Linked DNA regions of Caldimonas thermodepolymerans. The protein of the gene in region 1 interacts with the protein of each later gene in a pairwise test. Links are inferred from orthologs where the notes say so. Each region holds a gene or a part of one and is shown in the gene's direction. Other genes may lie near its edges.

Region 1 (6,518 bases):
ACGCGTCAGCGGCGAAGGTCACCTTCTCGCTGGTAGGCGCGGGCGGGACGGGCGCCGGGGCCGGGGCGGGGGCAGGAGCCGGGGCAGCGGCCGGGGCGGGCGCGGGGGCGGGGGCCGGTGCGGCAGCGGGCTTCAGCGCGCCGTCGCAGTCCGCGGCGGCGGTGGCCGGCGTCCAGGTGGCATCACGCCAGCACAGTTCGTTGGTGCCGTTCTTCCAAACGGTGCCGTCAACGTTGCGCCAGTTATCGACAGACTGAGCGAGCGCGCCCGAAGCCATCGCGGCCGAGGCAAACAGCATCGCCACCTTGTTGAGTTTGTTCATGTTTCTCCTCTCAAGAAAAGCCGCAGAACGACTGCGTAAGCGTCCAGAAAAAAGACGGAATCAGGAAACACGCGGTTACGCGCAGTTCCGCTACCGACCGGAAGGATTCTGCCATACCGCGTCACATGGACAAGTTTTTGTCTATAGGGTGGCGCACTGCGTTCTTCCCTGTTGCGCAGGCACGACACACCGGGCGCCGTAGAATCGCGGTTTCACCGCGCACGCGCGCCGATGGACGGCCTGTGCCGCCGCCGTATTCAGGGACCGCATGACTCAGTTCGCCAAAGAAACCCTCCCGATCAGCCTCGAAGAAGAGATGCGGCGTTCGTACCTCGATTACGCGATGAGCGTGATCGTGGGACGCGCCCTGCCCGATGCCCGCGACGGTCTGAAACCGGTGCACCGGCGCGTGCTGTACGCGATGCACGAGCTGAACAACGACTGGAACCGGCCCTACAAGAAGTCTGCTCGTATCGTCGGTGACGTCATCGGTAAGTACCACCCGCACGGCGATTCGGCGGTCTACGACACGATCGTGCGCATGGCGCAGGATTTCTCGCTGCGCCACATGCTGGTCGATGGCCAAGGCAACTTCGGCTCGGTCGACGGCGACAGCGCCGCGGCGATGCGCTACACCGAAGTCCGCCTGGCCAAGATCGCCCACGAGATGCTGGCCGACATCGACAAGGAAACGGTCGATTTCGGCCCCAACTACGACGGCTCCGAGAAAGAGCCGCTGGTGCTGCCCACCCGCCTGCCCAACCTGCTGGTCAACGGCTCGGCCGGCATCGCGGTGGGCATGGCGACCAACATCCCGCCGCACAACCTCAACGAGGTGGTGGACGCCTGCCTGCACCTGCTGAAGAACCCCGAGGCGAGCATCGACGAGCTGATGGAGATCATCCCGGCGCCGGACTTCCCCACCGCCGGGATCATCTACGGCCTGTCGGGCGTGCGCGAGGGCTACCGCACCGGCCGCGGCAAGGTGGTGATGCGCGCCAAGTGCCACTTCGAGGACATCGACAAGGGTGCGCGCCAGGCCATCATCATCGACGAGATCCCCTACCAGGTGAACAAGAAGAACCTCCTGGAGCGGATCGCCGAGCTGGTCCACGAGAAGAAGATCGAGGGCATCAGCCACATCCAGGACGAGTCGGACAAGTCCGGCATGCGCGTGGTCATCGAGCTCAAGCGCGGCGAAGTCCCGGAGGTGGTGCTCAACAACCTGTACAAGCAGACCCAGCTGCAGGACACCTTCGGCATCAACATGGTCGCCCTGGTGGACGGCCAGCCGAAGCTGTGCAACCTGAAGGACCTGCTGGAGATCTTCCTCGAGCACCGGCGCGAGGTCGTCACCCGCCGCACGGTGTTCGAGCTGCGCAAGGCGCGCGAGCGCGGCCACGTGCTGGAAGGCCTGGCGGTGGCGCTGGCCAACATCGACGAGTTCATCCAGATCATCAAGAACTCGCCCACCCCGCCGATCGCCAAGCAGGAGCTGATGAGCCGCGCCTGGGATTCGTCGCTGGTGCGCGAGATGCTGGCGCGCGCCGAGCAGGACACCCCGGGCGGTCGCGCCGCCTACCGCCCCGAAGGGCTGCCGCCACAGTACGGCCTGCAGCCTGACGGGCTGTACCGCCTGTCCGACGACCAGGCCAGCGAGATCCTGCAGATGCGCCTGCAACGCCTGACCGGGCTGGAGCAGGACAAGATCATCGGCGAGTACAAGGACGTGATGGCCCAGATCGCCGACCTGCTGGACATCCTGGCGCGCCCCGAGCGGGTCACCGCGATCATCGCCGAGGAGCTGGTCGCTCTGAAGCAGGAGTTCGGCCAGACCAAGCTGGGCGCGCGGCGCAGCGAGATCGAGCACAACGCGCAGGAACTCGACACCGAGGACCTGATCGCCCCGACCGACATGGTCGTCACGCTCAGCCACGCCGGCTACATCAAGAGCCAGCCGCTGGCCGAGTACCGCGCGCAGCGCCGCGGTGGCCGCGGCAAGCAGGCGGCGGCGACCAAGGAAGACGACTGGATCGACCAGCTCTTCATCGCCAACACGCACGACTACATCCTGTGCTTCTCCAACCGCGGCCGGGTCTACTGGCTGAAGGTCTGGGAGGTGCCGCAGGGCGGGCGCAACAGCCGCGGCAAGCCCATCGTCAACATGTTCCCGCTGCAGCAGGGCGAGAAGATCAACGTCGTGCTGCCGCTGACCGGCGAGTTCCGCAGCTTCCCCGAAGACCACTACGTCTTCATGTGCACCGCGCAGGGCACGGTCAAGAAGACCGCGCTGGACGAGTTCAGCAACCCGCGCAAGGCCGGCATCATCGCCGTCGACCTGGATGAGGGCGACTACCTGATCGGCGCGGCGCTGACCGACGGCAAGCACGACGTGATGCTGTTCTCCGACGGCGGCAAGGCGGTGCGCTTCGACGAGAACGACGTGCGCCCGATGGGCCGCAACGCGCGCGGCGTCAAGGGCATGACGCTCGAGGAAGGCCAGAGCGTGATCGCGATGCTGGTGGCCGAGGACGAATCCCAGAGCGTGCTGACCGCCACCGAGAACGGCTACGGCAAGCGCACCCCGATCACCGAGTACACCCGCCACGGCCGCGGCACCAAGGGCATGATCGCGATCCAGCAGTCCGAGCGCAACGGCAAGGTGGTCGCCGCCACGCTGGTGCGTCCGGAGGACGAGATCATGCTGATCACCGACAAGGGCGTGCTGGTGCGCACCCGGGTGGCCGAGATCCGCGAGCTGGGCCGCGCCACGCAGGGCGTGACGCTGATCTCGCTGGACGAGGGCTCCAAGCTGAGCGGCCTGCAGCGCATCGTCGAGAACGACGCGGGCGACAAGGCCGAGGACGAAGCAGCCGACGACACCCCGCCGGCCGGGGGCGCCGACAACTGAGGCCCGGCACGCGCGCCCTGACGACCCGCGACGCTGCACCTTCGGGTGCAGCGTCCTTTCTGGCGGTTCCGACCGCTGCCCCAGATCGAGACCGCCATGCACACCACCCGCCTTGCCCTCGCCACCAGCCTGCTGGCCCTGGCCGGCTTTGCCCATGTCGCCCCCGCCGCCGCACAATCCAAGGCGGAACTGGTGGACAGGCTCATCCAGCTGCAACGCCCTGCCGAGGCCGTCACCGTGGAGCTGGTGCGCACCGATGCGTCGGTGCTGCTGTCCGAGGCCGGCGCCGCGCTGCAGGCCCGCGTGCCGGCCGACAAGCGGGACGCCGTGGCCGATGCCATCAGGACGGACGTCAGGAAGTACGTCGACACCATGCTGCCCGAAGTGCGCAAGATCGCCGAGGAACAGGTCAAGGCCAAGTGGGCGCCGGTGCTCGCCGAACGCTTCACCGAGGCCGAGCTCAAGCAGCTGATCGCCTGGGTGGAATCGCCGCTGTACCGCAAGCACCAGGAACTGATGCCGCAGCTGTATGGTTCGCTCCACGAGGCCGTGCTCGGTGACGTGCGCACGAAGCTCTCGCCCCAGATCGAGCGCGTGCGCACGGAGATCGACCAGCAGCTGGCGCCGTTCGTGCCGCCCGCCCCGAAGAAATCCCCGAAGTGACAACACCCCTCCTCCCGACGAGATGAAGCGCCCCTACAACTTCTCTGCCGGCCCCGCGGCGCTGCCGCAGGAAGTGCTCGAGCAGGCCGCCGCCGAGATGCTCGACTGGCACGGCAGCGGCATGAGCGTGATGGAGATGAGCCATCGCGGCCGCGAGTTCATGTCCATCCGCGACCAGGCCGAGACCGACCTGCGCGAGCTGCTCGACGTGCCCTCGCACTACCACGTGCTGTTCATGCAGGGCGGCGGCATCGCCGAGAACGCCATCGTGCCGCTGAACCTGTCGCGCGGCGGCACGGTCGACTTCGTCGTCACCGGCGGCTGGTCAGCGAAGTCGTACAAGGAAGCCAAGCGCTACTGCCGGGCGCGCGTGGCCGCCAGCAGCGAGGCCGACGGCTACACCCGCATCCCCGCGCAGTGGCAGCTCAGCGAGCGCCCGTCCTACGTGCACGTGTGCACCAACGAGACCATCCACGGCGTCGAGTTCCAGGAGCTGCCCGACCTGAAGGCCCTGGGCTGCGACGCCCCGCTGGTGATCGACTGCTCCTCGCACATCGCCTCGCGCCCGATCGACTGGTCGCGCGTCGGCCTGGCCTTCGCCGGTGCCCAGAAGAACATCGGCCCGGCGGGCCTGACCCTGGTGATCGTGCGCGAGGACCTGGTCGGCCACGCGCTGGAGATCTGCCCCTCGGCGTTCGACTACAAGACCGTCGCCGAGAACCACTCGATGTACAACACCCCGCCGACCTACGCGATCTACACGGCCGGCCTGGTGTTCCAGTGGCTCAAGCGCCAGGGCGGCGTGGCCGAGATGGAGCGGCGCGCCCGCGCCAAGGCCGAGCTGCTGTACGGCTACATCGACGCATCCGGCTGGTACGTCAACAAGGTGGACCCGACCTGCCGCTCGCGCATGAACGTGCCGTTCTTCCTGCCCGACGACCGCCTCAACGAGGCCTTCCTGGCCGGGGCGAAGGAGCGCGGGCTGCTGCAGCTCAAGGGCCACAAGTCGGTGGGCGGGATGCGCGCCAGCATCTACAACGCGATGCCGCTCGAAGGCGTGCAGGCGCTGGTCGACTACATGCGAGAATTTGCAGCTCGCCATGGCTGACGAACTGACTCCCCCCCAGGATCTGCAGGCGCTGCGCGCCCAGATCGACGCGGTCGACCGCGAACTGCTGACGCTGCTCAACCGCCGCGCGGCGCTGGCTCAGGCCGTCGGCGAACTGAAGAAGAAGGAAGGCTCGGTGGTGTTCCGCCCCGAGCGCGAGGCCCAGGTGATCGACGGGCTGAAGGCCTTCAACCCCGGGCCGCTCAAGACCGACTCGGTGGCGCCGATCTGGCGCGAGATCATGTCGGCCTGTCGCGCGCTGGAAACCCCGACCCGGGTCGCCTACCTGGGCCCGGCCGGCACCTTCAGCGAGCTCGCGGCGCTGGGCTTCTTCGGTTCGTCCATCGTGCGCGTGCCGTGCGCCAGCATCGACGAGGTGTTCCGCACCACCACCGCCGGGGCGGCCGACTTCGGCGTGGTGCCGGTCGAGAACTCCACCGAGGGGGTGGTGGCCCGATCGCTGGACCTGTTCCTGACCACGCCGCTGTTCATCATCGGCGAGACCAGCCTGCTGGTGCGGCACAACCTGCTGCGCAAGGAGAACAGCCTGCAGGACATCGAGGCCGTGTGCGCCCACCCGCAGGCGCTGGCCCAGTGCCACCTGTGGCTGAGCAACCACCTGCCCCACGTCGAGCGCCGCCCGGTGGCGAGCAACGCCGAGGGCGCGCGCCTGGCCGCCGAGAACCCGCGCCTGGCCGGCATCGCCAGCGAGCGCGCCGCCAGCGAATACGGCCTGCACATCATCGCCCCGGCGATCCAGGACGACCCGCACAACCGCACCCGCTTCGCGATCGTCGCCCACCCGGAGCGCCACCCGCAGCCCAAGGCGTCGGGCCACGACTGCACCAGCCTGGTGGTGTCGGTGGTCAACCGCCCCGGCGCCGTGCACGACATGCTGGTGCCGCTGAAGGCGCACGGCGTCTCGATGAGCCGCTTCGAATCCCGTCCGGCGCGCTCCGGTCAGTGGGAGTACTACTTCTACATCGACCTGCAGGGCCACCCGGACGAGCCCCACGTGGCCGCCGCGCTGAAGGAGCTGCGCGCCGCCTGCGACTTCTTCAAGCTGCTCGGGACCTACCCCATCGACGTCCATTGAGCCGCCGGAGACCGTGCAGATGTTCAATCAACTGGGCTTGATCGGTTGCGGCCTGATGGGCGGCTCGTTCGCGCTGGCGATGAAGCGCGCCGGGCTGGTCAAGCGGGTGGTCGGTTACAGCAAGTCGCCGTCGACCACGGAGAAGGCCCGCCGCCTGGGCGTCATCGACCTGGCCGCGGAGTCGGCCCTGCTGGCCGTCTCCGGCTCCGACATCGTGCTGATCGCGGTGCCGGTGGCGGCATCCGAGGCCACCTTCAAGGCCATCCGCCACCTGGTCGAGCCGGGCGTGCTGCTGATGGACGTGGGCTCCACCAAGCGCGACGTGGTCGACGCCGCCCGCCGCGTGCTCAAGGAGCGCGTCGAGTACTTCGTGCCGGCCCACCCGATCACCGGCAAGGAAGTCGCCGGCGTCGAGCAC
Region 2 (17,001 bases), 1.3 Mb from region 1 along the record:
TGAGCTTCGAGCCCGGCGTGCTGCGCATCGCCTCCAGCAACGCCGAGCAGGAAGAGGCCAAGGAAGAACTCGAAATCGACTACGGCGGCGACAGCATCGAGATCGGCTTCAACGTCACCTACCTGGTCGACGTGCTGGCCAACATGGGCCAGGACATGGTCAAGATCGAGCTGCAGGACGCCAACAGCTCGGCCCTGATCACCATCCCCGATCACGCCGGCTTCAAGTACGTGGTGATGCCGATGCGGATCTGAGCCGGGCCGCGGGCGCGCCTCCCGTGACCGACACCGAGCGGGCTTGCGGCCCGCTCCAGCGTTTTTGACGGGGCTGGACCGGCAGCCGGCCACAGCCCCCAGCGACAGGAATCGAGACCTTCATGACCGACGCAAGCAACGAGCAACCGAGCCAACCCGCCCAGAACCCGGCCGAAGCCGGCTACGGCGAAAGCAGCATCCAGATCCTCGAAGGGCTGGAAGCGGTGCGCAAGCGCCCCGGCATGTACATCGGCGACACCTCCGATGGCACCGGTCTGCATCACCTGGTCTTCGAGGTCGTCGACAACTCGATCGACGAGGCGCTGGCCGGCTACTGCGACGACATCGTCGTCACCATCCACACCGACAACTCCATCTCCGTCATCGACAACGGCCGCGGCATCCCGACCGGCGTCAAGATGGACGACAAGCACGAGCCCAAGCGTTCGGCGGCGGAGATCGCCCTGACCGAGCTGCACGCCGGCGGCAAGTTCAACCAGAACAGCTACAAGGTCTCGGGCGGCCTGCACGGCGTGGGCGTGTCGTGCGTCAACGCGCTGTCCAAGTGGCTGCGCCTGACCGTGCGCCGCGACGGCAAGGTGCACTACCTCGAGTTCAAGAAGGGCGTGCCGCAGGACCGCATCATCGAGGAGCGTGACGGCGTCGAGGTCAGCCCGATGAAGATCCTCGGCAACACCGACAAGCGCGGCACCGAGGTGCACTTCCTGCCCGACGACGAGATCTTCTCCAACGTCGACTTCCACTACGACGTGCTGGCCAAGCGCCTGCGCGAGCTCTCGTTCCTGAACAACGGCGTCAAGATCCGCCTGGTCGACGAGCGCAACGGCAAGGAAGACAACTTCGCCTTCGCCGGCGGGGTCAAGGGCTTCGTCGAGTTCATCAACCAGGGCAAGAAGGTCCTGCATCCGAACATCTTCCACGCCGTCGGCGAGCGCGTCAGCGAGCAGAACACCACCATCGGCGTCGAGGTGGCGATGCAGTGGAACGACGGCTACAGCGAGAGCGTCCTCTGCTTCACCAACAACATCCCGCAGCGCGACGGTGGCACCCACCTGACCGGCCTGCGCGCGGCGATGACCCGCGTCATCAACAAGTACATCGAGGACAACGAGCTGGCCAAGAAGGCCAAGGTCGAGATCTCCGGCGACGACATGCGCGAGGGCCTGGCCTGCGTGGTCAGCGTCAAGGTGCCCGAGCCCAAGTTCTCCAGCCAGACCAAGGACAAGCTGGTCTCCAGCGAGGTGCGCGGCCCGGTCGAGGAGGTCGTGAGCCAGAAGCTCACCGACTGGCTGCTCGAGAACCCCAACGACGCCAAGATCATCTGCGGCAAGATCGTCGAGGCCGCACGCGCCCGCGAGGCCGCGCGCAAGGCGCGCGAGATGACCCGCCGCAAGGGCGTGCTCGACGGCCTGGGGCTGCCCGGCAAGCTGGCCGACTGCCAGGAGAAGGACCCGGCCCTGTGCGAGATCTACATCGTCGAGGGCGACTCCGCCGGCGGCTCGGCCAAGCAGGGCCGCGACCGCAAGTTCCAGGCGATCCTTCCGCTGCGCGGCAAGATCCTGAACGTCGAGAAGGCGCGCTACGAGAAGCTGCTGTCGTCCAACGAGATCGTCACGCTGATCACCGCGCTGGGCACCGGCATCGGCAAGGACGACTTCAACCCCGACAAGCTGCGCTACCACCGCATCATCATCATGACCGACGCGGACGTGGACGGCGCGCACATCCGCACCCTGCTGCTGACCTTCTTCTACCGACAGATGCCCGAGCTGGTCGAGCGCGGCCACATCTACATCGCGCAGCCGCCGCTGTACAAGGTCAAGCAGGGCAAGCACGAGCAGTACCTGAAGGACGCCCACGAGCTGGACGCCTTCATGCTCAAGGTGGCGCTGACCGACGCCGAGCTGCACACCGGCATCGGCAACACCGTGCTCAAGGGCGAGGCCTTCGAGCAGCTGGCACGCCAGTACGTGCTGGCCGAGAACGTCATCGGCCGCCTGTCCAACTGGATGGACGCCGAGGCCCTGCGCGCGCTGGCCAACGGCGTCGAGATCAACATGGACACCAAGGAACAGGCCGAGGCCAGCGCCGCGGCGCTGCAGGCCGCGCTGCACGGGGCCAAGGTCGAGGCCACCTATGACGAGCGCACCGACAAGCACGCACTGCGCATCAGCCGCCGCCACCACGGCAACGTCAAGACCAGCGTCATCAGTGCCGAGTTCGTGCACGGCGCCGACTACGACGTGCTGAGCAGCGCCGGCCGGACCTTCAAGGGCCTGCTCGGCCCCGACGCCGTGATCCGCCGCGGCGAAGGCGACCGGCAGAAGGAACAGAAGGTCGGCGACTTCCGCCAGGCCATGCAATGGCTGATGGCGCAGGCCGAAGCCAGCGTCGGCCGCCAGCGCTACAAGGGCCTGGGCGAGATGAACCCCGAGCAGCTGTGGGAGACCACGATGGACCCGAACGTGCGCCGCCTGCTGCGCGTGCAGATCGAGGACGCCATCGAGGCCGACCGCGTGTTCACGATGCTGATGGGCGACGAGGTCGAGCCGCGCCGCAACTTCATCGAGGCGAACGCGTTGAGGGCGGCGAACATCGACGTGTGACGCATCCGTGTAGAGAGCTACATATGGTGAGAAAGTGAACCTCAATAGCTGAGACAGCCTGAGGTTCCCCTCCCTCCTAACCGGAGGTGCATGCTTCGTCCGTCAAGAGCTGCAACTTCTGGCCAGCTTTCATTGTGAGGTCGTAAGCTTCCCCGTCAAGCAGGCATTTCAAAAGTAGAACTTCCGGCGACGCGTTGGCGGTACTCGGCCGGGGTCAGATCGCCGAGCGAATCGTGGGGACGCTCCTCGTTGTACTCGAGCATCCACCAGTACGCGGCCTCGCGCACGTCGTCGAGGCGGGTGAACAGGTGCTGGTCCAGGACCTCCTCGCGGAAGGTCCGATTGAAGCGTTCGATGTAGGCGTTCTGGTTGGGCTTGCCGGGCTGGATGTACCGGATGGCCATGCCGTTGAGCTTGGCCCACTGCACGAAGGCCTCGCCCAGGAACTCCGGGCCGTTGTTGGTACGCAGGACCTGCGGCAGGCCGTGGTCGCGCTTGAGCTGCTCGAAGATGCGGACCAGGCGCGTGGACGAGATCGAGGTGTCGACCTCGATGTGCAGCGCCTCGCGGTTGAAGTCGTCGACCACGTTGAAGGTCCGGAAGCGGCGGCCACACGCCAGCGCGTCGGCCATGAAATCCGCTGACCAGACGGCATCGGGCAGCAGGGGAACGTAGAGCGGTACGCGTTCGCGCTTGGGCAGCCGCTGCTTGGCCTTGCGGCGCAGATTGAGCTTCATCGCCTTGTACACTCGGTAGATTCGCTTGTGGTTCCAGTCCGGACGCGCACGGCGCAGGACCTTGCAACACTTCCAGAAGCCGCGGCTCGGGCGATTCTCGACCACCTCGGCCAGGGCCGCGATGATCTCGGCATCCCGTACCGTCCAGTGCACCGGCGGCTGGTACCACGCTGCCCGCGACAACCCAACGCAATCACAGGACCGGCTCAGGGGCCGCGTGCGCACCTCGACCAGGTACCGCACGGCCTCGCGCTTCTGCTCCGGCCCTACAGTTTTTTTGCGATCAGATCCTTCATCGCGGCGTTGTCGAGCGCCAGCTCGGCGTACATCCGCTTGAGCCTGGCGTTCTCCGCTTCCAGGTCCTTGACACGCCGCAGCTCGGAGGCCTCCAGGCCGCCGTACTTCGACTTCCACTTGTAGTAGGTCGGAACGCTGATGCCGGCCTGCCGGCAGATGTCCTTGACCGGCACGCCGGCGTCGGCCTGCTTGAGGATCGAGACGATCTGGGTCTCGGTGAAACGGGACTTCTTCATGGAACCTCCTGGCTGGGGAAAACATGCCAGAAAGTTCTACTTATGGGGTGTCTGCGGATCGGGGAAGCTTACGCTTGAGCGGGCTGTCGCGAATTTCGGTACTTCCAAAGTTGGTCGTAGCGCGGCTGTCGCTTTTTTCTGACTTAGCGGTCGCGTTTGTCGCGTTTTTCTGGCTAAGACGAGGTCGCGAGCGCACGGCCATGGGACGGACCATTGCAAGGCAGCCCTCCGTTCACAGTTGCTCGCCGCTGATGTCCAGCAAACTAGGAGATTCGCAAAAAATCCTAGTTCTCTAGACAGGTAATGCACCGGTCTCTTCAGTCTCTCCAAACGGTTAGCTCATTACTTCTTGCAAGCTCCGGGCACTGCTAAGCTAATGCGGCTACGGCACCGGGAGACGGTAAAGGCACGCACGCGTTCGCACGCCTGAGGCGGAGTCGACTAGGGCGGTCGGGCTACGCGAGCGCAGCCCGTCCCGAAGTCCAGGAGCCCCGCGCGAGGTATCGCGTCACGCAGGGAACGCCCTTGCTGAACTCGTCGCAAACGCCCCTGTGGGTAGCTACGACGTCGGTAGTCCGTTTGCAGTTCAGGAGGGCCAGCGTATCGCTGGTTGTCCACCTCAGGGCAACCGGTTCCTGCCGCGGCTTGGAAGATGTGCCCGACCGACGAATCGCCACGGAGCGGCCAACAGAGTGAGCTTCCCCGACCACCGGCCTGCGGAGACTATTGAAGATGAGAACCCTCTCCGACATTGCCTCGCGACTGCGGCAGCAAGCCAAGCAGATGAAGGTCACCCAGGAGGAGCTGAGGCGACGTTCTGGCATTTCCAGGCAGACCCTGACCAACATGCTGAACGGCCACACCGACTACCGGGTTAACACGCTGCTTGCAGTGGCCGACCGCCTCGGACTCGAGCTCGTCTTGGTGCCGAAGGTATCAGCGCCAGCCCTGGAGGCGGGGCCACCGCGTCCGTCGGTCGTCAAAACCCGTGTGCGGGCGGCACTAGAAGGTCAGCGCACCCTTCACGCCCCGCGGCCCAGGACCGTGACAGGTGCCCCGGGGCCGGAAGACGCCATGTCACCCAAGGCGCCCAAGAAGCGTTGAACTCTCCGGGCAGCACCCTGGTCTTGAACGCACAATCCTGCAAACCTGCCGGGGTCTCGCAGCGCTGAGTATTGCCGGGCATGACGTGTCTCCCTAGAGTGAGACGCACCATGGTCGAGCAAGTCCGTCATCCCTGCACCATCGTTACTGTGCCGGTGTGCCCGCCGGTACAGATGCATGGTTGCCCCCCGGGTCAAGCGGCTGCGAGCCCATGCGCACCCCTCAAGCAACCTCCTTCCCGGGTTGACTTCCGCTGGCTCGCAACTGCGGGGCCAGCAGGACAAGCAGCCAGGCAGATTCCTGAGCGTTGCACCTTCGCCGCGCCGCGCATTTCCGCTGAGTTCTTCTCCCGGTTCCTGTGTTTCGTGAACGACCTAAAACGCAACGCGCCTCGCGGCGCATCTGTTTTAGGTGTCACGTGCGTGCCTACACGTTGCACGTTCAAAGAACACAGAGGACATGGCTATGGCTTACGGCACCAGAGGCGGTCTGGCAACGCTCGACCGCGGTATCCGCAAGATTGCACGCACCTTTGGCAGGACCGCAACGCTTACGCATTCACCTCGGGTGCGTACCTCGTCAATTTGTTGCTCATGGCTCCATCCTCTCAAGGTTTGGAGCCTCCGGGAAAGGCGGGGCGATTCAGTTGATTTACATAGACTCGAGTTCGCAGGTTATGGGGCTATCTACATCCGGCCTGCCCCGCCCAGGGGCGTGGCCCTCGACACGCCATGGAAGGCCCGATCGCGTCGGGCCTTCCTTCGTTCGTGGGAGGATTCGGGTCCGCCACCAGACGGCATTCATGGAACCCATGCACCAGATCCGCATCGCGACGGCCTGCTTCGTCAACGACCGCAACGAGCTGCTCGTCGTGCGCAAGAGGAACACCACCCGCTGGATGCTCCCCGGCGGCAAGCTCGACGGGGACGAGTCGGCGGTCGAGGCGGTGCGGCGGGAGCTGAAGGAGGAACTGCAGCTCGACGTGCCGGCGGCTGCCCTGACGCCCTTGGGCCGCTTCGAGGAGATGGCGGCGAACGAGCCGGACACCCGCGTGCGGGCCGAGGTGTTCGTCGCGCAGGTGCCCGAGGGCCAGGTGCCGCGGCCGGCGGCGGAGATCGCCGAGATGCAGTGGCTGCCGATGCAGCCGCCGGCACCGCCCGGGGTGGCGCCGCTGCTGGCAGGGCACATCCTGCCGGCCTTGCGGCGGCGCCATGGCGAGGCAGGCTGACCGGGTCACGGGGATCGGGAACGCGCCTGAAGCGCCTGTGCCCGTCCCAGCCACAGCCCCAGCAGCGCCCACACCAGCGCCAGCGGCACGACCACGCCGACCAGCCCGCCCAGCGCCAGGCCCAGCCGCCCCAGCATCCCCTCGGTCTGCGCGCCGACCACGTCGCCGGCGCGGTAGACGAAGGTGTCGATGAAGGCCTTGGCCTTGTACTTGTCCTCGCGGCTGACGACGGGAAACAGCGTCTCGCGCGCGGGCCGCGTGATGCCGCGCTGCACCGCGCGGTTGGCCGCTTCCAGCAGCACCAGCACGGTAAACGAACCGTAGAGCGCCAGGCCGACGAAGCCGAGCGCGGTGACCGCCGGCAGCAGGGCGAGCGCCACGCCCAGCCCGAAGCGCTGGATGATGCGGCCGGTCAGGGCCAGCTGCAGCGCCAGCACCGCGATCTGCGTCCACATGTCGATCTGGCCCAGCGTCGCGGTGCGCACGTCGGTGTGTTCGGAGGTGGCGGCCACCATCTGCAGGCGCGTGAAGTAGATGAAGGTGGCGACCACCGTCATCAGCAGCACGTAGGCGGCAATGCCGGCCAGGTAATGCGAGCGGCACACGGCCCACAGCCCGGCCCAGGCGCTGCCGCCGATGCGTTCGGGCCCGGTGGCCCTGGCCGGCGTGGACGGTGCATCGGCCGGCGGCCCTGCCCGGTCCGGGGCCAGGCGCACCAGCCACCAGGCACACGACAGGGCGAGCAGCAGGAAGCCGCCTGCGACCAGCAGCAGGTTCGGCGTGCCCAGCGGCCGGGCCAGCTGCGACGCCAGCCACGGCCCGAAGATCGCGCCCAGCGTGCCGCCGACCGAGACCGGGGCGAAGCAGCGCCGGGCCTGCTCGCTGGTGAAGCGGTCGGCCATCAGCGCCCAGAACACCATGGTCGCGAACAGGTTGAACACGCTGAACCAGACGTAGAACACCTGCCCGCTGGTCTGGCCGACCGCCTCGGGCGTGAACCGCAGCAAGGCCCAGAAGCCCGCCAGGCACAGCACGAAGAAGCCGTAGGTGGCGCCGATGAACTGCAGGCGCTTGAAGCGCGCCACCAGCCAGCCGAACAGCGGGTTGACGGCCAAGGTCACCACCGCGGTGCCGATGAACAGCCAGCGGATGCCCTCGATGCCGCGCTGCATGCCGAGCGCGTCCCGTGCCGGCCGCAGCAGCATCAGCGCGGTAAGCACGCAGAAGAAGAACAGCGCGGCGACCAGGACCGGCCCCAGCTCCTCGCGGCGCACGCCGGACAGGGCGATCCGCGCGCGGCCCATCGCGTCACGCGAGCGGGGTGCCGGTCGCGCGCTCGAGCGCGGCGAGCAGCTGGTCCTGGAAGCGCACGTCGTGGACGGCGGGGTGCGGTTCCTCGCGCTGCAGGTGGTACCAGTAGCCGCCGCTGGTCAGCGCCTCGGGATCGTCGCTGACGGCAAGCCACTCCTGCGTCGCATGGCCCTGGCGCAGGTCGTCCGGCGCGGCGGGGCCGCCCATGCGGGTGGGCACCCAGCCCGGGTTCACGGCGTTGCTGCAGACGTCCGGCCACCGGCGCGCGACCGCCGCGGCCAGGGTGGTGACGTAGAGCTTGCTGTCGGCATAGCTGCCGGTGGCGCGCCGGCCGGTCCAGTCCATGCCGGCAAGGTCGGTGCTGCCGCTGCGGTGCAGGGCGCTGCTGAGGTAGATCAGCCGCTGCGGGCGCCGGACCAGCGCGGTCAGCAGGTACGGCGCGACGGTGTTGACCACCAGCACCTGCGGCCCGGACAGCACGCCGGCGTTGTGGATCACGGCATCCATGCGACCGAGCTCGTTGACCTGCCGGGCCAGGTCGCGCGCCTGCCGCAGGTCGGACAGGTCGCCGACGGTGACGGCCGCGCCGCGCTCCAGCAGCGGCTGCACCGCCGACATCCGTTCCCGGGAGCGCACGTGCACGACGACCTCGTGTCCCTGGGACAACAGCGTCTCGGCGGCGAGGTATCCCAGCCCGGTCGACGAGCCGGTGATGAACACCCGCTTGCGGGCCGGGCGTTCCGGGCGTGGATTGGTGGCTCCCATCGGCGTGCTCCGGGAAGCGGGCGACTGCGCGCGGGCGGCGCCGGCCGGCCACAGCGATCCGGCGCCCAGCGTCGCGCTCGCGAAAAGGAAGCTCCGGCGGTCCATGCGCATGACCTCCTCTCGCATGTTCGCCGCCGGCCCGGGGGCGGGCCGTTGCGGTCCTGGTCAGAGCCTGCCGGTGCCGGGCAAGTTCCGGCGCGAGCCCGGGCGGGCCATGGCCGCAGGCCGAAGGCGGGCCTGCGAAGGATATACAGAGGCCGGGATCCTGTATGCATCATTTTGGAAGTCGGCCGCCCCTGGCCGCACCAAAGGTATGCGCGCATGACCCAACGCCGAGCGCCAGGCGGCCCGGATGTATGGCACACATCCTGCGTGGATGGGCCGGCAACCCGACCCACCACCATGCGCCCCTTCGAACAACGTAACCGGTACTTCGACCAGCTCTGCAACACGCCCGGCCTGATGTGGCTGGGGCAGAACACCAACCACTTCGATCCGCACCCGAGCGTGATCCAGGCGGTGCAGGACGCGCTCGCCGACGGCAGCTACCACGCCTACGCGCCGCCGTGCGGCTTCGAGGAGCTGCGCGAGCTGGTCCTGCAGGACGTCGGGTTGCCCGATGCCTGCTGCTTCGTCACCGACGGCGGCGTGGAAGGCCTCTACAACGTCTGCAGCAACCTCTGCCGGCCGGGCCAGGACTTCGTGACCACCGACCCGAGCTGGGCCTGGCCGATCCACTTCGCGCGCAAGGCGGGGGCCCGCATCGTCGAGCTGCCGATCTTCGACGAGAGGCAGGGCTACAAGCTCGCCGCCGAGCAGCTGCGCGCGGCCGTGGGCCCGGACACCGGCGTGATCTACCTGGTGGACCCGAACAACCCGCTGGGCACCTGCCACACGGCCGAGGAGATCCAGGCGTTCACCGACATCGCGCGTTCGGTCGGCGCCTACTTCATCCACGATGCGACCTACTCGCAGTTCGCCGACGGCTTCACGCCCGCCTACCGCTACTACCCCGAGAAGAGCATCGTGATGTACAGCTTCTCGAAGTGGGCCGGGCTCGCCGGCCTGCGCCTGGGCGCGGCGATCGCCTGCACCGACATCATCGAGAGGCTGGCCACCGCGCCGCCCAACAACCTGGGCTGCAACGTGCTGTCGCAGCGCGCGGCGATCGCGGCCCTGAAGAGCAAGGCCGAGTGGTTCCCGCAGGTCAAGGCGCGCCTGCGCCGCAACCAGGCGGCCGTGCACGAGGCGGTGCAGCAGGTGCCGGGCTTGCGCGTGCTGGTCTATCCCTCGCATGCCAACCTGCTGGTGATCGACACCTCCGAAGCGGGCGTGACGCCCGAGGCGCTGGTGGCGGCCTACGGCGAGGCCGGGATCATGATCCGCCAGGGCACCTACCACACGAAGCGCTTCGGCGACCGCTTCATCAAGGTCAGCCTGTCGGTGCCCGAGGCATGGGCCGACCGCTTCTGCGCGCTGCTGCCCGGGATGGTCGAGCAAGCCCGCCACACCACCGCCCCCGCCCTGTTCTGAAGGAGAGCCTGCGATGCCTTACATCACCGCGCGCGACGGCGTGCGCCTGTACTACGAAGAGGCAGGCAGCGGCACGCCGATCGTCTTCGTGCACGAGTTCGGCGGCGACAGCCGCAGCTGGGAACCGCAGATGCGTTACTTCACGCGGCGCTACCGCTGCATCACCTATGCGGCACGCGGCTACCTGCCCTCGGACGTGCCGGAGGACGTGGAGCGCTACTCGCAGCAGATCGCGGTCGACGACATCGCCGACGTGATGGATGGCCTGGGCATCGACTCGGCCCACGTCGTCGGCCTGTCGATGGGCGGCTTCGCGACGCTGCACTTCGGCCTGCGCTACGCGGCGCGGGCGCGCTCGCTGGTGGTGGCCGGCGCGGGCTACGGTGCCGAGAAGCAGTACGAGGAGTACTTCCGCAACGTCTCGCTGGAAGTGGCGCGCAAGTTCGAGGAGCTGGGCGCGCCGGAATTTTCGAAGACCTACGCGCAGGCCGCCTCGCGCATCATCTTCCAGGTCAAGGACCCGCGCGGCTGGCAGGAGTTTGCCGACATGCTGGCCGAGCATTCCTCGATCGGCTCGGCGCGCACGATGCAGGGCGTGCAGGCACGCCGCCCGTCGATCTACGACCTCGAGGCCGAGCTGCGCCGGATGCAGGTGCCCACGTTGGTGATCGTCGGTGACGAGGACGACCACTGCCTGCAGCCCGGCATCTTCCTGAAGAAGACCGTGCCTGCCAGCGGCCTGCTGGTGCTGCCCAAGGCCGGGCACACGATCAACCTCGAGGAGCCGGCGCTGTTCAACCAGTTCGTCGGGGACTTCCTCGCCACCGTCGAGCAGGGCAAGTGGCTGCCGCGCGACCCGCGCAGCCAGCCGGCCGAGATCATGAAGACCTCATGAGGGCCGCCGACAACGTCAGCGAGCAGCGCCTGAACCAGCGCCTGGCCGCGCTGGCCCGCCTGGGGGCCACGCCCGCCGGCGGGGTGAACCGCCCGGCGCTGTCGCTGGCCGATGCGCAGGCCCAGGAGCTGATGGCGCGCTGGGGCCAGGACATCGGCCTCGAGCCGAGCCGGGATGCGGCGGGCAACTTCTTCCTGCGCCTGCCGGGCGGCCCCGAGGGCGCCGCGCCGGTGCTGAGCGGCTCGCACCTGGACAGCCAGCCCACCGGCGGGCGCTACGACGGCGTCTATGGCGTGGTGGCCGCGCTGGAGGCTGCACAGGCGCTGCTGGAGGCCGGCGTGCCGCGCCGGCGGCCGCTGGACGTGGTGGCGTGGATGAACGAGGAAGGCTCGCGCTTTGCGCCCGGCATGATGGGCTCGTCGGTGTTCGCCGGCGCGCGCACGCTGGACGAGATCGGCGCGGTGTGCGACAGCCAGGGCCTCAGCGTGGCCGAGGCGCTGCGTGCCACCGCGCTGCGCCTGGCCCACATCCCCGGGCGTCCGCTGGGCGGCGCGGTGCATGCCTACGTGGAGGCCCACATCGAGCAAGGCCCGGTGCTGGACCGCGCGGGCGTTCCCGTCGGCATCGTGACCGGGATCCAGGGCAAGCACACCTTCCGCGTCGAGGTCGACGGCGAGGCGGCCCACGCCGGCACCTCCTGCCGCGCCGAGCGCCGCGACGCGCTGCTCGCGGCGCTGGCGATGGTGCGTGCGCTGACCGAGGTGATGCACGACGCCGAGGACATCGTGAAGTTCACCGTGGGCCGCTTCGAGGTGATGCCCAATGCGCCTTCGGTGGTGCCGGCGCGGGTGGTGTTCTCGATCGACCTGCGCCACCCGGACACCGGGACGCTGCGGCGCCTGAGTGCCCAGGTCCAGCCGCTGTGCGAGGCCCATGCGGGGCCGTGCACGGTGCAGGTCACGCGCCTGTCGGCGGCGGACTCGCTGGTGTTCCCGCCCGAGATGCAGCAGCGCGTGAAGCAGGCCGCCGAGGCGCTGGGCATCCCGGCCATCGCGCTGCCTTCGGCCGCCGGGCACGATGCGCGCTACCTGCACGGGATCGCGCCCTCGGCGATGGTGTTCGTGCCCAGCCGCGACGGCATCACGCACAACGAGGCGGAGTACACCGACTCCGCCGACCTGGCCGCGGGTGCCCGCGTGCTGACCGAGGTGCTGCAGGGGCTGCTGGCCTGAGCGCGGGCCGCGCCCGCCGCCCCCCGGCCTTTCCGGTTGACTCTCCGTCCCCGACACCCCGGTGTCGGTTCCCCGGCCCATGGCGCTGTGCGCGTCGTGGGCCGTCTTTTTGCCGCTCAGCCCGGCAGCTGGCTGGAGACCGCCGAGATCAGGTCGACCATGTCGTCCTGCAGCAGCGTGACGTGGTTGGCCGCGGCGGAGAACGCGGCTTCCGGGTCGTGCCGCTCGATGGCGTCGAGGATGGCCTGATGCTCGCCGATGGTCGAACGCATGCGGCCCGGGTGGTAGGTGACGTGGCGGCGGTAGAAGGCCACGCGCTTGCGCAGCAGCCGCGTCTGTGCGGCGAGGTAGTGGGTGTTGGACGCGTCGTACAGCGCGTCGTGGAAGTGCTGGTTGACTTCGTAGAACAGGTCGCGGTTGTCGCTGTCGACCAGCCCCCTGAGCTGTTCCTGCAGCTCCTGCAGGCGACGGCGCTGCGCGGGCGTGGCGCGCCGTGCTGCATAGCGTGCGCACAGGCCTTCGAGCACCGACATCATCTGGAACATCTCCAGGATCACGGGCATCGACAGGCTGGTGACGTACACGCCGTTGGTGCCCTTCATCTCGACCAGGCCGGTGCCGGCCAGCGCGCGCAGCGCCTCGCGCACCGGCGTGCGCGAGACCTTGTAGCGCTCGACCAGCTCGGCCTCGTCCAGCCGCGTGCCCGGGCGCAGCGTGCCGTTGAGGATCTGTTCTTCGAGGTTCTCGCGCAGCTCCTCGCTCAGCGTGGGGGCGCGCTCGCGCGTGCGCTCCCGGCCGGGCGGGACGTCGCGGGTGGCAAGGGTCTGCTCCATGCAGTCTCCGATGGGTCTTGGGTTCCGTGAGGAAGGCGGTGGCCTCGCGCGGCCGCCGTGGTGGAGCCGTCCTCAGCAGTATTCGCGCCACCTTGCAGGCAGGCCTGCACGGGCCGCGGCGAGCTATCTCGGTGCGGGTGCACCTGCACCGTGAATCCAGAACGGGCATTTCCGTATGCACGTGCATCGATATGAGGCGCGTTGCACGGGGACTCGCGCATCCGCAAGCAGCGAAGGCTGTGTTCCGGCTGGCACGGTTAGTGCGTAAGGGAAGCCCATCGCGAGGGCCGCCCGAGGGCGCCCCGCCTTCCCTGAACCCCAGACCACGCACCGACATGACCTCTCTGACGCTGACCGGCAAGACCGCTCTCATCACTGGCGCCTCCAAGGGCATCGGACTGGCGACCGCCTGGACCTTTGCCGAAGCCGGGGCCCGGCACCTGCACCTGGCCGCGCGCGACGGCGCCGCGCTGGAGGCCGCAAAGCGGGAAATCGAGGCCCGGCACCCGGGCACGCAGGTCAGCACGCACGCGCTGGACCTGTCGGCGCCCGGCGCGATGAAGGCGCTGGCCGACGCGGCCGGCGACGTGGACATCCTGATCAACAACGCGGGCGACATGCCCTCCGGCCCGCTGGAATCGCTCGACTGGGACCTGCTGCGCCGCGCGCTGTCGCTGAAGCTGGTCGGCTACATGGAGCTCAGCTGCTACGTCTACGAAGGCATGAAGCGCCGCGGCAGCGGCGTAATCATCAACGACATCGGCAACTCCGGCGAGAACTACGACGCCAACTACATCGCGGGCTCGGCGTGCAACGCCGGCGTGATGGCCTTCACCCGCGCGCTGGGCGGCGTGAGCCTGGACCACGGCGTGCGCGTGGTCGGCGTGAACCCCGGCCCGGTCGCCACCGACCGCATGGTCAAGATCATGAGGCGCCGCGCGATCGACAACTTCGGCGACGAAAGCCGCTGGCAGGAACTGTTCGACGCCTACCCCGGCGGCCGTCCGGCCGAGGCGCGAGAGATCGCCGAGCTGATGCTGTTCCTCGCCTCCGACCACGCGCAGTACATCACCGGCACGGTGGTGACGATCGACGGCGGCATCGCCGCGCGCGGCTCGGTCATCAAGACCAGCAACTACGCCGCCAACCGCGCGGCGCGCCTGGCTGCCCAGGCCTCCGCCCAGGCGGCCTGAGTCCGACGCAGCAGGACTTCGCCATGGCCACGCCCCTTCCATTGCCTGCCACGCCCGCCGCCCGGCCCGCGGAGGGCGGGGCCTCCCGACCGCCGCGCCGGCGCCTGCCGCCCGAGGTGCTGATGAGCACGCTGTCGGTGCTGTCCATCGTCGCCCTGTGGTACCTCGCGACGCTCGCGCTGCCGCCCTCGGTGCTGCCGCCGCCGCACACGGTGGTGAAGTCGATGGCCGAGCTCGCCGGCACGGACGAGTTGTGGAGCGACATCCGCATCTCGCTGACGCGCATCGCGTTCGCCTTTGCGCTGGGCATGGGCATCTCGCTGCTGCTCGGCTTCGCGATGGCGACCTCCGAGCGCGCCGGCATGTTCTTCCGCGTCTGGGTGGTGTGCGGCATCACGGTGCCGGCCATCGTGACCATCCTGACGATCTACATGGTCATGGGCATGAACGACCGCGCCGCGGTCGTCGGCGCGGCGCTCACCGTGGTGCCCTTCCTCGCGATCAACATCCGCGAGGGCATCAAGAGCATCGACATGCGCCTGATCCACATGGGGCGCATCTTCCGCGCCAGCCGGCGCCAGCTGATCGGCTCGGTGATGCTGCCGCAGGTCGCGCCGATGCTGCTGGCCTCGGCCCGCTTCGGCCTGGGCCTGGTCTGGAAGATGGTGCTGTTCGTCGAGCTGCTGGGCCGCAGCGACGGCGTGGGCTACCGCATCGAGCACTACTTCCAGATGTTCGACATGACGCAGGTGCTGGCCTACGCGCTGAGCTTCCTGATCGTGATGATGTTCATCGAGGTGTTCGTCTTCGGGCTCATCGAGAAGCACATCTTCCGCTGGCGCCATGGCTGACGCGGCCGTGTCGACTTCCTCCCGCAACGCTTCCACAGGACGCCCCATGTCGCAGATCGCCCTCGTCAACGTCGGCAAGACCTACCGCGCGGCCCGTCGCGAGCCGCTGCACGTGCTGCGCGGCATCGACCTGTCCATCGAGGCCGGCGAGGTGGTCGGCCTGGTGGGCCCGTCGGGCTGCGGCAAGTCGACCATCCTGAACATCGTCGCCGGCCTGGATGCGGACTACACCGGCCGCGTGACGATCCAGGGCCGCCCGATGTCCGAGCAGCTGGATGCGGGCTTCCGCGTCTCCTACGTGTTCCAGGAATCGCGCCTGCTGCCCTGGTACACGATCGCGCAGAACATCGAGTTCGCGCTGCGTGCGGCGAACTTCCCGCGCAGCGAGTGGAAGGAACGCACCCTCGCGGTGCTGGACCTGGTGGGCCTGTCCCGCTTCAAGGACTTCTACCCGGGACAGCTCTCGGGCGGCATGCAGCAGCGGGCCTCGATCGCGCGCGCCTTCTCGGTGGACCCGGACATCCTGCTGATGGACGAACCCTTCAGCGCGCTGGACGAGCTCACCGCGCGCAAGCTGCGCCAGAGCCTGCTCGACATCTGGGAGAAGTTCCGCTCGACCATCCTGTTCGTCAGCCACAACGCCTACGAGTCCACCTTCCTCGCGGACCGGATCATCGTGATGAGCAGCAACCCCGGCGGAAAGATCGCCGAGGAGATCGACCTTCGGGACGTGCCCCGTCCGCGCTCCTACGACGACCCGGCCCTGTTCGAGAAGAGCAAGGAGGTCATCCGCGTGCTCGACCGCCGCCCGGTCGAGGCCTGAACCCACGAGAGGCACGCACCGCCACCCCGCCCCACCGTTTCCTGACCGTCCCCGCCCCTGCACTGGAGCAACGCCCCATGAAGCCCACCACCAACCTCAAAGCCCTGCTCGGCGGCGTCGCTGCCGCGCTGACCCTGCACTTCGCACCCCTGGCCCAGGCCCAGACCGCCGCGCCCAAGGGCGACGGCGGCACCATCCGCATGCTGATCAACCCGGCGGGCACGATGTCGATCCCGCCGCTGGTGATCAAGCAGTACAACCTCGACAGGAAGTACAACATCAACGTCGAGACCGTCCCGTACAGCAACAACAACTCGGCCGCGGTCGCGCTGCAGAGCAAGAGCACCGACGTCGTGATCCTCGACTGGCTGGCCACCGCGCGCCTGAAGGCCGGCGGCATCAACGTGGTCGGCGTCGCGCCCTTCCTCACCTACGTCAACAGCATCATCGTGCCGGTCGACTCGCCGGCCAGGACGATCGCCGACCTGAAGGGCATGAAGGTCGGCGCGCACAACAAGACCGGCTTCGACTGGGTCATCACCGTGGCGGCCGCGAAGAAGAAGTACGGCATCGACCTGAACAAGCAGGTCACGCTGCACGAAGGCGCGGTGCCGCTGTTGCGCGGCCTGATGGAACAGGGCGAGCTGCAGGCCACCGGCATGTGGAACTCGCTGGCGCCCGAGATGCTGGCCACCGGCAAGTTCCGCACGCTGGCCACCATCCGCGAGATCTCCGACAGCATGGGCCTGCCCACCGTGCCGTTCCTGTTCTTCGGCATGCGCGAGGAGTACGCCAAAGCCAACCCGGCCAACGTGCGCGCCTTCGTCGCCGCCTACCAGGACGCCGTCAGGATCATGAAGACCGACGACAAGCTGTGGGAGGACACCGGCAAGCGCATGAAGCTGTCGCCGCAGGCCACCGAGTTCTTCAAGCAGCAGGTGCGCAACGACCTGCTGACCGCCTTCACGCCCGAGATGGCCCAGGGCCTGTCCGACACGCTCGACGCGATGGTCGAGGTCGCCGGTCCCGAGGTCATCGGCATGAGCAAGCTGCCCGAAGGCCTGATCACCCTCGAATACCAG

What was found.
Region 2: the proteins of gyrA (region 1) and gyrB interact in binary tests that used the Escherichia coli proteins (3 or more experiments, as listed by UniProt). The link is inferred for Caldimonas thermodepolymerans from one-to-one orthologs.

The regions. Positions count from the first base shown.
Region 1 is NZ_CP064338.1:1,312,074-1,318,591, reverse strand. What follows is about bases 228-3,433. They hold gyrA (DNA gyrase subunit A), read left to right. Parts: upstream 228-590; coding sequence 591-3,233; downstream 3,234-3,433. Other genes in these bases: IS481_RS06305 (DUF2059 domain-containing protein), read left to right, coding at 3,330-3,433; ompA (outer membrane protein OmpA), read right to left, coding at 228-322. Outside these bases: more of ompA, read right to left, coding at 1-227; more of IS481_RS06305, read left to right, coding at 3,434-3,896; serC (3-phosphoserine/phosphohydroxythreonine transaminase), read left to right, coding at 3,919-5,004; pheA (prephenate dehydratase), read left to right, coding at 4,997-6,100; IS481_RS06290 (prephenate dehydrogenase), read left to right, coding at 6,120-6,518. UniProt on the Escherichia coli protein: A type II topoisomerase that negatively supercoils closed circular double-stranded (ds) DNA in an ATP-dependent manner to maintain chromosomes in an underwound state.
Region 2 is NZ_CP064338.1:2,635-19,635, forward strand. The notes cover bases 1-3,128. They hold gyrB (DNA topoisomerase (ATP-hydrolyzing) subunit B), read left to right. Parts: upstream 1-376; coding sequence 377-2,881; downstream 2,882-3,128. Other genes in these bases: dnaN (DNA polymerase III subunit beta), read left to right, coding at 1-254. Also shown: IS481_RS00025 (helix-turn-helix domain-containing protein), read left to right, coding at 4,884-5,255; IS481_RS00030 (NUDIX hydrolase), read left to right, coding at 6,058-6,483; IS481_RS00035 (NTP/NDP exchange transporter), read right to left, coding at 6,489-7,787; IS481_RS00040 (SDR family NAD(P)-dependent oxidoreductase), read right to left, coding at 7,792-8,664; IS481_RS00045 (pyridoxal phosphate-dependent aminotransferase), read left to right, coding at 8,962-10,092; IS481_RS00050 (alpha/beta fold hydrolase), read left to right, coding at 10,106-10,987; IS481_RS00055 (M20 family metallo-hydrolase), read left to right, coding at 10,984-12,219; IS481_RS00060 (GntR family transcriptional regulator), read right to left, coding at 12,336-13,052; IS481_RS00065 (SDR family oxidoreductase), read left to right, coding at 13,388-14,245; IS481_RS00070 (ABC transporter permease), read left to right, coding at 14,269-15,096; IS481_RS00075 (ABC transporter ATP-binding protein), read left to right, coding at 15,143-15,919; IS481_RS00080 (ABC transporter substrate-binding protein), read left to right, coding at 15,997-17,001. UniProt on the Escherichia coli protein: DNA gyrase negatively supercoils closed circular double-stranded DNA in an ATP-dependent manner to maintain chromosomes in an underwound state.